DNA from 4 places in the Pseudocitrobacter sp. 2023LY-00077 genome. Region 1 is predicted to be linked to each of the others. Evidence: predicted binding sites of a transcription regulator. Region 1 holds the regulator's gene; each other region holds the start of a gene.
What was found. The regulator PurR, encoded in region 1, represses purine synthesis genes. The targets are predictions, from matches to a motif close to CANGCAAACGTTTGCNTG.
Positions count from the first base shown of each region.

Region 2: cvpA (colicin V production protein) is a predicted target of PurR. The motif match lies at 1,200-1,217, and genes of this name have one in related genera.
Region 3: carA (glutamine-hydrolyzing carbamoyl-phosphate synthase small subunit) is a predicted target of PurR. The motif match lies at 2,431-2,448, and genes of this name have one in related genera.
Region 4: ACWWFX_RS17245 (NCS2 family permease) is a predicted target of PurR. The motif match lies at 1,518-1,535, and genes of this name have one in related genera.

Region 1 is NZ_JBSPEI010000008.1:77,599-81,339, forward strand. Features, by position in the region: gene punC (purine nucleoside transporter PunC) at 1-1,071, opposite strand, end outside; gene punR (DNA-binding transcriptional activator PunR) at 1,180-2,112, shown strand; gene purR (HTH-type transcriptional repressor PurR) at 2,109-3,134, opposite strand; gene cydH (cytochrome bd-I oxidase subunit CydH) at 3,429-3,518, shown strand; gene ACWWFX_RS12170 (MFS transporter) at 3,680-3,741, shown strand, end outside.
Region 2 is NZ_JBSPEI010000001.1:205,081-208,821, forward strand. Features, by position in the region: gene folC (bifunctional tetrahydrofolate synthase/dihydrofolate synthase) at 1-315, shown strand, start outside; gene dedD (cell division protein DedD) at 305-1,006, shown strand; gene cvpA (colicin V production protein) at 1,273-1,761, shown strand; gene purF (amidophosphoribosyltransferase) at 1,795-3,312, shown strand; gene hybO (hydrogenase 2 small subunit) at 3,699-3,741, shown strand, end outside.
Region 3 is NZ_JBSPEI010000010.1:36,611-40,351, reverse strand. Features, by position in the region: gene carB (carbamoyl-phosphate synthase large subunit) at 1-1,044, opposite strand, end outside; gene carA (glutamine-hydrolyzing carbamoyl-phosphate synthase small subunit) at 1,063-2,211, opposite strand; gene dapB (4-hydroxy-tetrahydrodipicolinate reductase) at 2,667-3,488, opposite strand.
Region 4 is NZ_JBSPEI010000013.1:93,877-97,617, reverse strand. Features, by position in the region: gene soxR (redox-sensitive transcriptional activator SoxR) at 1-447, shown strand, start outside; gene ACWWFX_RS17250 (glutathione S-transferase family protein) at 711-1,379, shown strand; gene ACWWFX_RS17245 (NCS2 family permease) at 1,795-3,144, shown strand; gene ACWWFX_RS17240 (transketolase family protein) at 3,260-3,741, opposite strand, start outside.

The sequences.
Region 1 (3,741 bases):
GGCGGCAATCAATGAAGAAACCACCAGGCTTGCGAGGAAGCAAAGACCTAATTGCAGTGTATTCTGTAATGCTGCCGCGCGGCCTGTTGCCTGCGGGAATGGACGCAGCGCGCGCGCCACGACGATCGGGTAAATCGCGCCGTTAGCCATTGCCATCACGCAGAATGGAATCAGCAGCGCGGTGAGCGACACATGTGCGGTGAGGCCGACGCCCCAGGTGGCAAGTACGCTTACCGCAAACACCATTAGCAACCACGGTAGCAGTTTCCCGCCATCCCATTTTTGCAACGCGGCTCGGCAGCCATAACCGCCGACCAGGAACGCGATAGTCTGTGGGACGTAGCTCAGGCCAATCACCGTTGGGCTGTAGCCCATGGCATTGAGGATAAATGGCGAACCGGTCAGCCAGGCAAAGAAGCTGGCGGAGCAGGCGGCGTAGATAAGTACGTTGCCGCGATAGTCCTGACTGCGCAGGAGTTTCATAAAGGTTAGTTTGTTTTCACTGACCGCGTTCTTTTTATGTGCGGGTTTCAGGCGCAGGGCCGGAATCATCAACATAACGGTGATGATAAACAGGGTGGCAAAGATGGCCTGCCATTCAAAATGATGCAGGATCCAGCTTCCCAGTAACGGTGCCAGCGCCGGAGAAAGCCCGACCAGCGGCATGATGGTGGCGAAAATACGGTTAGTTCGCTGTGCTGGATAATAATCCGTCACCATAGCCTGCCAGGTCACTGCCGCAGCACAGACGCCTACGGCTTGTACAAAACGCAGAATCAGCAGGGTGGTGGCATCACGAACCCACAGCATACCCAGACAGCCAAAGGCGAAGATGGTCAGGCCAATCAGCAGAACAGGCTTGCGGCCATAACGATCTGAAAGCGGCCCCCAAAGCAGCTGCGCGAGAGCAAACCCGGCAAGAAACAGACTCAGGCTGGCGCTGACAGCCGCTGCCGGTGTTTGGAGATCGTTTTGAATCACGGCGAAGGCCGGAAGATACATATCGGTGGCCAAAAAGCCCAACACGCTCAGGCCGGCGAGCCAGACTAAAAATCCTTTCCCAGGTTGCATAAAAACGCCTTTTCTTGTTTTGGAAGAGGCTGAGAGTGTAGAGAGTGAAATCTCCCTTGTGAAACGCTAATATTTGCGTGTTGGTTTCAAAAAATTTGTGAGCAGAAAATGTGGTCTGAATATTCACTTGAAGTTGTGGATGCCGTTGCGCGGAATGGCAGCTTTAGTGGCGCGGCAAATGAGCTGCACCGTGTACCTTCTGCAATCAGTTATACGGTACGTCAACTGGAGGAGTGGCTGGCGGTTCCGCTGTTTGAACGTCGCCACCGGGATGTAGAATTAACCCCCGCCGGGGCATGGTTTTTGAAAGAGGGGCGCTCTGTTATCAAAAAAATGCAGATCACCCGTCAGCAGTGTCAGCAAATTGCTAATGGCTGGAGAGGGCAGTTGGCTATCGCGGTGGACAATATCGTAAAACCAGAGCGCACCCGACAGATGATTGTCGATTTTTATCGCCACTTCAGCGACGTTGAGCTGCTGGTGTATCAGGAAGTATTTAATGGCGTATGGGATGCACTGGCGGATGGGCGCGTTGAGTTAGCGATTGGCGCGACGCGCGCGATTCCCGTGGGGGGGCGCTATGCGTTTCGCGATATGGGCATGCTGAGCTGGCAGTGCGTGGTAGCTCGTTCGCATCCGCTGGCGCAGATGGCGGGGCCGCTCAGTGATGACGTGTTGCGCAACTGGCCGTCGCTGGTGCGCGAAGATACGTCACGTTCGTTACCTAAACGTACTACCTGGTTACTGGACAACCAGAAGCGGGTCGTTGTGCCTGACTGGGAATCGTCAGAAACCTGCTTATCCGCAGGATTATGCGTTGGCATGGTGCCAGAGCATTTTGCGCGACCGAAGATAGATAAAGGCGAATGGGTTGCTCTGGAACTGGAAAACCCGTTTCCCGATGCGGCCTGTTGCCTTACGTGGCAACAAAATGACAGTTCACCGGCGCTAAGCTGGTTACTCGAATATTTAGGGGACAGTGAAACGCTGAACAACGAATGGTTGCGAACGCCCGCAGCGAGCGTTCGCAAAGAGGCTTAACGACGATAGTCGCGGAACGGGCCGTCGGCCACGGAACGGCGTTCAATCAGGCGTGGGTGCACTTCAATGGACTGCGACTCTTCGCGTTTACTGACAATTCGGTCCATCAGCATATTGAAGGCGGTTTCCCCGAGGGAATCCTTCGGCTGGTGGATGGTGGTCAGAGCCGGGGTAAAGAAACGCGAGTTGCGCACGTTGTCGTAACCAATCAGCGAGATATCCTGCGGCACGCGCAGCCCCATTTCGTCTGCGGCGCACAACGCGCCCATCGCCATGACATCGCCACCACAGAAGATAGCGGTAGGGCGCGGATTCTGGGACAGTATTTGCTGCATCGCGCGATAGCCGGATTCCGGTTCGAAATCGCCCTGCACAATCCAGTTTTCCGGCACCTTGATCATCATCTCTTCCATGGCTTTCATAAAGCCAGCCAGACGACCTGCGCCGGTATTGCGCTCCAGCGGGCCTGGGATCACGCCAATTTCGCGATGCCCACGTTCCACCAGATAACGACCAGCCATATAGCCGCCTTCGAAGGCGTTATCGATAACTGAGTCGGTAAAGTCAGCTTTCGCTTCGCCCCAGTCCATAACCACCATCGGAATATGACGGTACTCTTCCAGCATCTGCAGCAGCGAATCCGGATATTCGGAACACATCACCAGCAGGCCGTCCACGCGCTTCTGCGCCATCATGGAAAGATACGCGCGCTGTTTCTCAAGATTGTTCCACGCATTACCGAGGATCAGGGTATAGCCTTTCTGGAAGCAGTTCTTCTCAACGGCTTCAATAATTTCTGCAAAGTAGGCAGCTTCGCTGCTGGTCGCCAACAAACCAATGGATTTGGTGTGATTGACCTTCAGGCTGCGGGCCACGGCGCTGGGAGAGTAGTGCAATTCTTTGATTGCCGCCCACACCGCTTCACGCGTCTCTTCGGCGACAAAACGTGTCTTGTTAATCACATGTGATACAGTTGTAGTGGAAACGTTTGCGCGCTTCGCTACATCTTTAATAGTTGCCATTCCATCTCACTCCAGACCCGGGCCTGCCCCTGATCGATTCAATACGAAAACGTTTGCCTTCACTCACCCTGGCGCAATGTTATGAATTGCGGTTCGCCGGGAAAACGACACAGGACGACAGGAGGGGGTCAATGGCCGATACACTTTTTAATAAGCGTCGAATTTTGTCTTATCTTTGACAAAAGTGGAAGCGCAAAATAGGTTATTGCGTGAAATCCGGGAAGATTTTTGCGAATAAGTGTGCAAAAATGACATAGCTCACTTTTGGTGTGGGGATAATAAGGAGAAAAATTGATGAGTACCGAACTGAAGATGTCAATTACCACCACGGTTATTACGCTGGCGCTGATCGTGGCTGCCGCGCTGACCGCCGTCCTGCATTAACCCATCCTAAAGGGAGAGGCTGCTCTCCCTCTCTGAGATTGTTATCAATTCAGCAAAAATATTTTGCTAATTTGTTCACTTCTGTTTTTTTGTGATTGATGTCATGCTTTTGCTATCTGTTGTCACGCCGCCCTGCGTTTGCGGCAAACCGGAGTCAAAGCATGAAAGTGAATTATCCCTTACTGGCGTTAGCCGTAGGCGCATTCGGGATAGGTACCACCGA
Region 2 (3,741 bases), on a different contig from region 1:
TCTGAGCCGCTGACCGGGCGCGTTCTGGCGGTTATTGGTATGCTGCATGATAAGGATATCGCCGGTACGCTGGCGTGTCTGGAAGGTATTGTCGATAGCTGGTATTGTGCGCCTTTAGAAGGGCCGCGCGGGGCCACCGCTGAAGAGCTGGTGAAACACTTACGCGCAGGAACCGTCTACGCCAGCGTGGCGCAGGCGTGGCATGCGGCAATGGCCGATGCCGGGCCAGAAGATACGGTGCTGGTGTGTGGTTCATTCCACACGGTAGCGCATGTAATGGAAGAGTTAGACGCGGGGAGAACCGGTGGCAAGTAAGTTTCAGAACCGCTTAGTCGGGACAATTGTGCTGGTAGCGCTGGGCGTCATCGTGCTGCCAGGGCTGCTCGACGGGCAGAAAAAACACTACCAGGATGAGTTTGCCGCGATCCCGTTGGTGCCAAAACCGGGCGACCGGGATGAGCCCGATATGCTGCCGACGGCGACGCAGGCGCTGCCTGCGCAGCCGCCGGAAGGCGCGGCGGAAGAAGTGAGGGCGGGCGATGCGGCAGCACCGTCGCTCGATCCGGGGCGTTTTGCTGCGGCAAACAATAACGGCATCGATCCTGCGCCGGAACCGGTGGAACAACCGAAGCCAAAACCAAAACCGGTTGAACCGCCGAAACCGAAGCCGCAGCCAACGCGTGATGTCGCCAGCGAGCAAATCGCCGCCGCGACCGAAACGCCGCCAGCCAAACCGACGCCAGCTGAAAAACCGGCCCCGGAAGGGAAGGCGTACGTTGTGCAGCTTGGCGCGTTGAAAAACGCCGATAAAGTAAATGAGATTGTCGCGTCGCTTCGCGGTGCGGGCTATCGCGTCTACACGTCGCCTTCCACGCCGGTTCAGGGTAAAATTACCCGCATCCTGGTGGGGCCTGACGCGTCGAAAGATAAGCTGAAAGGCTCGCTTGGCGAGCTTAAGCAGCTTTCCGGGCTGAGCGGGGTGGTGATGGGGTATTCGCCGAATTAAAGGCGACCCCTCACCCTAACCCTCTCCCTCAGGGAGAGGGAACCGATCGAGCACGATGTAAAGTTCGGAGCGTGCTTTCTCCCTCTCCCTGAGGGAGAGGGCCGGGGTGAGGGGATTAAAAACCCCCTCCATAAGCGATGGCGTTGAACATTTTTTCAGCGCCTTTTTTATTTTCGCAGGGAAAGGAAATCCCTACGCAAACGTTTTCTTTTTCTGTTAGAATGCGCCCCGAACCGGATGACAGGGCGTAGCATCGTGGGACACATATGGTCTGGATTGATTACGCCATTATCGCGGTAATAGGTTTTTCCTGTCTGGTTAGCCTTATCCGTGGCTTTGTTCGTGAAGCGTTATCGCTGGTGACATGGGGCTGTGCCTTCTTTGTCGCGAGTCATTACTACACTTACCTGTCCGTCTGGTTCACGGGCTTTGATGATGAACTGGTTCGCAACGGGATTGCTATCGCGGTACTGTTTATCGCGACGCTTATCGTCGGCGCTATCGTTAACTACGTTATCGGTCAACTGGTGGAAAAAACCGGTTTGTCGGGAACGGACAGAGTGTTGGGCATCTGCTTTGGTGCACTGCGCGGGGTGTTAATCGTCGCCGCCATTCTGTTCTTCCTTGATACCTTTACGGGCGTTGCGAAAAGCGAAGACTGGCATAAATCGCAGCTTATCCCGCAGTTCAGTTTCATCATCAGATGGTTCTTTGACTATCTGCAAAGCTCGTCAAGTTTCTTGCCCAGGACATAAGTCCTGAGATGTGGCTTAACGAGGAAAAGACGTATGTGCGGTATTGTCGGTATCGCCGGTGTTATGCCGGTCAACCAGTCGATTTATGATGCGTTAACGGTGCTGCAGCATCGTGGACAGGATGCCGCGGGCATCATCACCATTGATGCGAACAACTGCTTCCGTTTACGCAAGGCAAACGGGCTGGTCAGCGATGTCTTTGAAGCTCGCCATATGCAGCGTATGCAGGGCAACATGGGGATTGGCCACGTGCGCTACCCAACCGCTGGCAGCTCCAGCGCGTCTGAGGCGCAGCCTTTCTACGTCAACTCCCCGTATGGCATTACGCTTGCCCATAACGGCAACCTGACCAACGCGCACGAACTGCGTCAAAAACTGTTCGAAGAGAAGCGCCGCCACATCAACACCACCTCTGATTCCGAGATCCTGCTGAATATCTTCGCCAGCGAACTCGACAATTTCCGCCATTATCCGCTGGAAGCCGATAACATCTTCGCCGCGATTGCCGCGACTAACCGCCAAATCCGTGGCGCTTACGCCTGCGTGGCGATGATTATCGGTCACGGCATGGTCGCCTTCCGCGACCCGAACGGTATCCGTCCGCTGGTGCTGGGCAAACGCGATATCGGCGATGGCCGTACGGAATATATGGTTGCTTCCGAAAGTGTGGCGCTCGATACCCTGGGCTTTGAGTTCCTGCGCGATGTCGCGCCGGGCGAAGCGATGTACATTACCGAGAAGGGCCAGCTCTTCACCCGCCAGTGCGCGGACAACCCGGTCAGCAACCCGTGTCTGTTCGAGTACGTCTATTTCGCGCGTCCGGACTCCTTTATCGATAAGATTTCCGTTTACAGCGCGCGTGTAAATATGGGCACCAAACTCGGTGAAAAGATTGCCCGCGAGTGGGAAGATCTGGACATCGATGTGGTGATCCCGATTCCGGAAACGTCCTGCGATATCGCGCTGGAAATTGCGCGTATTCTGGGTAAACCGTATCGCCAGGGTTTCGTGAAAAACCGCTACGTTGGCCGTACCTTTATCATGCCGGGCCAGCAGCTGCGTCGTAAATCCGTACGCCGTAAGCTGAACGCTAACCGTGCCGAGTTCCGCGATAAAAACGTCCTGCTGGTTGATGACTCCATCGTGCGCGGCACCACCTCAGAGCAGATTATCGAGATGGCGCGTGAAGCAGGGGCGAAGAAGGTGTATCTGGCGTCAGCCGCACCGGAAATTCGCTTCCCGAACGTGTACGGTATCGACATGCCAACCGCCACCGAGCTGATTGCCCACGGTCGTGAAGTTGACGAAATCCGCCAGATCATTGGCGCAGATGGTCTTATCTTCCAGGATCTGGACGATCTGATCGACGCGGTACGTGCAGAAAACCCGGATATTCAGCAGTTTGAGTGTTCGGTGTTTAACGGGATTTACGTCACCAAAGATGTCGATCAACAGTACCTCGATTATCTCGATTCCCTGCGTAACGACGACGCCAAAGCGGTGCAGTTGCAGAACGAAGTGGAAAACTTAGAGATGCATAACGAAGGTTAACGCGTCTAACGCCAGGGAAACCTGGCGTTTTCTTTTCTGTACCCCCAATCCTATCCCTCTCTTTTCGCAGTAATTTCGCCTTCCTCACATTTTTCAGAATCCGTTTTTCAATAGTGTGAACAAACCGGATAAACATCACTGCCATAAATTTTATAGTAGCCCCATTAACCATTTTTAATATGTGGATAATGCCAATTAGGGGTTAATGGGGTGGTAAGAAAAACTGCTTTCATTGGTTACAAAACCCTCTCGACCCTTCGTTTTGTCTATATGGCGGAGTAGTATGCTGCCAATAACCATAAAATAAATGTGGTCAATGGTGCGCCTTTTGCAACCTGCGAGAGGTGCAGGAGAAACCCAAGTCTTCGTTACGGAATAACAACAAGATGACTGGAGATAACACCCTCAGCACTTCTCATGGCGTTAACC
Region 3 (3,741 bases), on a different contig from region 1:
GAAGGAAGCCGGAGTACGGCCACCGGTGATGTCGTTCATCAGTTCGTCGAGGGTGTAACCCACCGCCAGTTTCGCCGCCACTTTAGCAATCGGGAAGCCAGTCGCTTTCGATGCCAGTGCAGATGAGCGAGACACGCGCGGGTTCATTTCGATAACAATCAGACGACCATTTTTCGGGTTAACCGAGAACTGGACGTTAGAACCGCCGGTTTCGACGCCGATTTCACGCAGCACCGCCATCGAGGCGTTACGCATGATTTGATATTCTTTATCGGTCAGCGTTTGGGCTGGTGCGACAGTGATGGAGTCACCGGTGTGGATACCCATCGCATCGAAGTTTTCGATAGAGCAGACGATGATGCAGTTGTCGTTTTTATCACGCACCACTTCCATCTCGTACTCTTTCCAGCCAATCAGTGATTCATCAATCAGCAGTTCGTTGGTTGGGGAGAGATCCAGACCGCGCTCGCAGATTTCTTCGAACTCTTCGCGGTTATAAGCGATACCGCCGCCGGTGCCGCCCATGGTAAAGGATGGACGGATAATGCACGGGAAGCCAACGTCAGCGGCAACCGCCAGTGCTTCTTCCATAGTGTGCGCGATACCGGAACGCGCGGTATCGAGACCGATTTTCTTCATCGCGACGTCGAAGCGACGGCGATCTTCTGCTTTATCAATCGCGTCTGCGGTGGCACCAATCATGGTGACGCCGAACTCTTCCAGCACGCCCTGACGTTCCAGTTCCAGCGCGCAGTTCAGCGCTGTCTGGCCGCCCATGGTCGGCAGCACCGCATCCGGGCGCTCTTTTTCAATAATCTTGCGCACCACTTCCCACTGAATCGGCTCGATGTAGGTCGCATCGGCCATTTCCGGGTCGGTCATGATGGTTGCCGGGTTGGAGTTTACCAGAATGACGCGGTAACCCTCTTCACGCAGCGCTTTACACGCCTGGGCGCCGGAGTAGTCAAACTCACACGCCTGGCCGATAACAATCGGGCCCGCACCCAGAATCAGGATACTTTTTATGTCTGTACGTTTTGGCATGGCTCTTATAACTCCTGATTATTTCGCGGACTGACGATATTGCTCAATAAGCTCGATAAAGTGGTCGAACAGCGGTGCGGCATCGTGCGGGCCTGGGCTCGCTTCCGGGTGCCCCTGGAAACTGAACGCTGGCTTATCGGTACGGTGAATACCTTGCAGCGTGCCGTCGAACAGGGATTTATGCGTCACGCGCAGATTCGCAGGCAGCGTTGCTTCATCCACCGCGAAACCATGGTTCTGCGCGGTGATCATCACCACGTTCTTATCGATATCTTTCACCGGATGGTTGCCGCCGTGGTGGCCGAACTTCATCTTGATGGTCTTCGCACCGCTCGCCAGCGCCAGCAGCTGATGGCCAAGGCAGATGCCGAATACCGGAATGTCGGTTTCAAGGAATTTCTGAATCGCGGTAATCGCGTAATCACATGGTGCCGGGTCGCCTGGGCCGTTGGAGAGGAACACGCCGTCCGGGTTCATCTTCAGCACATCTTCCGCAGACGTTTGCGCCGGAACGATGGTCAGGCGACAGCCACGGTCAACCAGCATGCGCAGAATATTGCGTTTCGCGCCAAAATCGTAGGCAACGACGTGGAATGGCAGCTCTTCTTCTTTTTTGGCTTCCGGCAGCTCTTCTGCCAGTGTCCAGCTACCCTGCGTCCAGCTGTAGGATTCGCGGGTGGTGACTTCTTTCGCCAGGTCCATTCCGTTCAGGCCCGGGAACGCACGGGCTTTTTCCAGCGCCAGCGCCGCATCGAGGTTATCCCCAGCGATGATGCAACCGTTCTGTGCGCCCTTCTCGCGCAGCAGACGCGTCAGCTTACGGGTATCGATATCGGCAATCGCCACGATGTTATGGCGTTTCAGATAGGAAGAGAGGTCTTCAGTATTGCGGTAGTTGCTGGCAATCAGCGGCAGGTCACGGATAACCAAACCTTGCGCATGAACCTGAGAAGACTCTTCGTCAGCAGCATTGGTGCCGACATTGCCGATATGAGGATAAGTAAGAGTAACGATTTGGCGAGAATAGGAAGGATCAGTGAGGATTTCTTGATAACCGGTCATTGAAGTATTGAAAACGACTTCCCCAACCGCCGAACCTGTTGCCCCTATGGCCCGACCGTGAAACTGGGTTCCGTCTTCCAGAACCAATAGCGCTGACTTAATCAAAACACCCTCCAGAGAATATTCACTCACTTTATTTGCATATTAATTCACAATGGTGACATAAATCAATGCAAATCTGCTTACCTTTGAATTTCTGGCAAACGGCGGCATTCTAGAGAGAGCCCAGACAAAAGTCTACCTTAAAGGGCATTTTTTATTATTATTTTGCGCCACTGGCTTTAACTGACGCTTTTAACAGGCAAAAAGATCACCTAACTCACACTGGAAAACGCTTGCGGGGCTTAAAGAATGTTAAAAATGGACTTGGGCGTGAAAAAAAGTAGACCAGATGGTCAAAATTTACATTTAAACAACCAACAACACCAAGATAAGTTGTTATTTTATGCATTTCACACACAAAATAATGCGAAACTAATAAAATAAAGGGCGATAAAATATCGCCCTATGCAATCAATACCTTACTGACTGCAATACCACATCACGATGGGTAATAAATACTATAATTCATTAAGATTAAGCACATCACGCATATCAAAAAGACCGTTTTGTTTCGACTTGAGCCATAAAGCCGAACGCACCGCGCCATTGGCAAACGTCATGCGGCTGGACGCTTTGTGCGTAATCTCCACGCGTTCACCAATATCGGCGAACATCGCCGTATGTTCGCCGACGATATCGCCCGCACGCACGGTCGCAAAACCGATAGTGCCCGGTACGCGCTCACCGGTATAACCTTCACGGCTGTAAACGGCGCACTCTTTCAGATCTTTATCCAGCGCCGAGGCAATCGCCTCGCCCATCGCCAGCGCCGTGCCTGATGGCGCATCCACTTTGTGACGATGGTGCGCTTCAATAATTTCGATGTCGGTATAGTCGCCCATCACTTTGGCCGCTTTCTCCAGCAGCTTCAGCATGACGTTCACGCCTACGCTGAAGTTGGCCGCAAAGACAATCGCTATCTCCTGAGAGGCATCGCGAATAGCCTGCTTGCCGGCATCATCAAAACCGGTGGTCCCGATAACCATGCCTTTCCCGTGCTCACGGCAGAACGCCAAATGCGTCAGCGTGCCTTCCGGGCGGGTAAAATCGATAAATACATCAAAATCATCTTTAACCGCGTCGAGGCTGCTCTGAACGGTCACGCCAGTTTTCCCCGCGCCCGCCAGTTCGCCCGCATCACTGCCCAGCAGGCTGGAACCTTCGCGCTCCAGCGCCGCGCCCAACTGAACGCCGTCCATTGCAATCGCCGCCTGAATTAACTGGCGTCCCATACGTCCACCGGCCCCGGCAATGGCGACACGGATTTGTGCATCATGCATAGCTATTCTCTTTTGTTAATTTTGCGTAAACCGTTCTCAGAGTAACCAGCCCGCCCGGAGGCCGCCAGCCGAAAACGCCCATAATTAGAATTAAATGATAAACAGAGGGGAATATCAGTAAAAGCCATGATTCATCGGAAAGGACGAATCATGGCTAAAGCTGAAAGGTTAAGGCGTAAATCTAACGCTTTTACACCGTTCTAATGGAAAGTGTCTGAGTTATTGTCATTTCCCAACAGAATTATTCTCTGCG
Region 4 (3,741 bases), on a different contig from region 1:
CCAACGCGCATTAAAACGCTGCTCACGCCGGGTGAAGTCGCCAGACGTACCGGGGTTGCCGTCTCCGCTTTGCACTTCTATGAGAGCAAAGGGCTCATCCGCAGCCAGCGCAACGCGGGCAATCAGCGGCGATACAAACGTGACGTACTGCGCTATGTGGCAATCATTAAAATCGCGCAGCGGCTGGGCATCCCGCTCGCCACGATCGGCGAGTCGCTGGGCGTGGTGCCCGAAGGGCATACGCTGGGGCAAAAAGACTGGAAACGGCTGACCACTCAGTGGCGTCAGGAGCTGGATAAACGCATTCACTCGATGGAAGCGCTACGCGATCAGCTTGATGGCTGCATCGGTTGCGGCTGTATGTCGCTGCGTGACTGCCCGCTGCGTAACCCTGGCGACAAACTGGGGGAAGAAGGAACGGGCGCGCGCCTGCTGGAAGACGAATAAAAAACGAAAGCGCCACAACTGGGCGCTTTCGTATGTTCCGGTCTTTGTCTTTCGCTCTATCCCACTGGTTCATGGGAGGGTTTCCCCCGACATCAGCATCCCTCGGTCGAGCTACGGGTTGGAGGTTCCGGTTTGTGCTGACACTTTAAGTCTACCTCTCCTCCCCCTGTTCGCCAGTCAGATTGACGTTTTTTTCGCCGCAATTTTTACGGGGATTGCCGTCTGTTCCTATAGTTAATTTGAACAAACCTGCGGAGAAAACCATGTTAACCGTCCACCATCTGAACCAATCCCGCTCGCAGCGCGTGCTCTGGGCGCTGGAAGAGTTGAACCTGCCTTACCAGATTGTCCGCTATCAGCGCGGGGCTGATATGCTGGCTCCTGACTCTCTGAAAAAAATCCATCCGCTGGGTAAATCGCCGATTGTCGAGAATGACGGCCACGTTATCGCTGAATCTGGCGCGATCCTCGAATATCTCCAGGAAATCGGCGATCCCGAAAGCCGCTTTAAACCGCAGGATATCGAAGGAAAATTGCAGTATCGCTTCTGGCTGCACTATGCCGAAGGCTCGTTGATGTCGCTCATGATGATCAAGCTGGTTTTGCAGATGCTGGGCAAATCCCCGGTGCCGTTGGGGTTGCGCACGGTGGGGAAAGTGCTGGGAACGGGCGTTCAGAAAGCCTGGCTGAATAATCAGATTGCCACGCATGCCGGGTTTATCGAGTCGCATCTTGCGAAAACGCCGTGGTTTGCGGGGGAAAACCCGAGCATGGCGGACATCCAGATGAGTTTTCCACTGTTTGCGCTGCTTTCTCGCGGTGGGATACCGTCTCTGCCCAATATCGCCGCATGGAAGGCGCGTGTGGAAGCGCGTCCGGCCTGGCAGCAGGCGATTGAAAAGGGCGGTCCCTTTTCACTACCTGGCGAATAGCGCCCGATTTGCAACGAAATTGTTGTCGGATTGCGCATGAACGATAACGTTTGCGCACAGGTTGGCGATTTCTTCATCGTCATAAGCGAAATTTAGCGAAATGGCGTAAACATCAGTTGAAAATGGTGCCATAAAAACCAGATAATCGTTTGCCTTAAAATTCTGACGCCTTCTTCTGGCATTTTTGACGTTTTATGCTTAGTCGATTTGCCGGTGTCGTCCAGAAAGTACCCATTCTGCATGTGCAGCGTGGAAGGTAACGCTCAACCGTTTTGTATGCGCGGAGTTAAACGTTTGCTTTTTTGCGGCTCCCCTTTGCCGCGAGGTTTAAGCACAAGGAGATGACGTTTAACTGTCAGTGGATGCTCCACCACGTATGCGAACGAATGATAAAAATTTTCAGGGGATGTTTTCTATGTCTACGCCTTCAGCGCGTACCGGCGGTTCACTCGACGCCTGGTTTAAAATTTCTGCTCGTGGTAGCTCCGTTCGTCAGGAGATTGTCGCCGGTCTTACCACCTTCCTGGCGATGGTCTATTCCGTTATCGTCGTGCCGGGGATGCTGGGCAAAGCGGGCTTCCCGCCTGCTGCGGTCTTCGTAGCCACCTGTCTGGTGGCGGGCGTCGGCTCCATCGTGATGGGACTGTGGGCGAACCTGCCGCTGGCTATTGGCTGTGCTATCTCACTGACCGCGTTCACCGCGTTCAGTCTGGTGCTGGGTCAGCACATCAGCATTCCGGTCGCGCTCGGCGCGGTCTTCCTGATGGGTGTTCTGTTTACCATTATTTCTGCGACGGGCATCCGTAGCTGGATTTTGCGCAATTTGCCGCAGGGCATCGCGCACGGCACCGGTATCGGTATCGGCCTGTTCCTGCTGCTGATTGCGGCAAACGGCGTTGGCCTGGTGATTAAGAACCCGCTGGATGGTCTGCCAGTTGCGCTGGGTCACTTCGCCAGCTTCCCGGTGATTATGTCGCTGGTCGGTCTGGCGATGATTATTGGCCTCGAAAAACTGAAAGTACCGGGCGGCATCCTGCTGACCATCATCGGTGTGTCGATTGTCGGCCTGATTTTTGACCCGAATGTACACTTCTCCGGTTTCTTCGCCATGCCTTCTCTGAGCGATGACAACGGTAACTCCCTGATTGGCAGCCTGGATATTATGGGCGCGCTGAACCCGATCGTGCTGCCAAGCGTACTGGCGCTGGTGATGACGGCGGTGTTCGATGCCACCGGCACCATTCGTGCCGTAGCGGGTCAGGCTAACCTGCTGGACAAAGACGGGCAGATCATCAACGGCGGCAAAGCGCTGACCACTGACTCCCTGAGCAGCGTGTTCTCCGCGTTTGTTGGCGCAGCGCCAGCGGCAGTGTATATCGAATCTGCGGCCGGTACGGCGGCGGGCGGCAAAACGGGCTTAACGGCGATCACCGTCGGCGTTCTGTTCCTGCTGATCCTGTTCCTCTCTCCGCTTTCTTACCTGGTTCCGGCCTATGCCACCGCTCCGGCGCTGATGTACGTCGGCCTGCTGATGCTGAGCAACGTGGCACGCATCGATTTCAACGACTTTGTTGATGCGATGTCTGGCCTGATTACCGCCGTTTTCATCGTGCTGACCTGTAACATCGTGACCGGCATTATGATCGGTTTCGCCACGCTGGTGATTGGCCGCGTGGTATCGGGCGAATGGCGTAAGCTGAACGTTGGCACTATCGTGATTGCGGTGGCGCTGGTGGCGTTTTATGCGGGCGGCTGGGCGATTTAAATCATATTACTGCGTGCTTTGTAGGCCTGATAAGCGCAGCGCCATCAGGCTATTTGCAGCATGCTCCCTACAGTTCCTCTAAAGCGGCCTCACGGCCGCTTTTTTTATCCCCGAATTACAGCAGTTCCCTTGCCGCCGCGATGATATCATCCCGCGTCAGCCCATACTCCTGCTCGAGAAAATCCTGCGTTCCTACCTGACCATAACGCTCTTTCACACCCACGCGACGCATCGGGACCGGGCAGGTTTCCACCAGGACTTCCGCCACTGCCGAGCCCAGCCCGTTATGAATGCTGTGGTTTTCACAGGTGACAATTCGCCCGGTTTTCTCGGCATAGTTCTTCACCAGCATCCGATCTATTGGCTTGAGCGTAAACATATCAATAACGGCGGCGCTCACCCCTTCAGCAGACAGTTTTTCCGCCGCTTCCAGCGCTTTCGCCACCATAATGCCGTTGGCGATCAACGTGATGTCATTGCCGTCGCGCAGGACGTTTCCTTTGCCGATGGTGAATGTCGAGCCCTCCTGATACACCGTTGGCGCCTGTTTGCGGATGGTACGTACCCAGTAGAAACCCTCCAGGGTGGCGAGTTGGC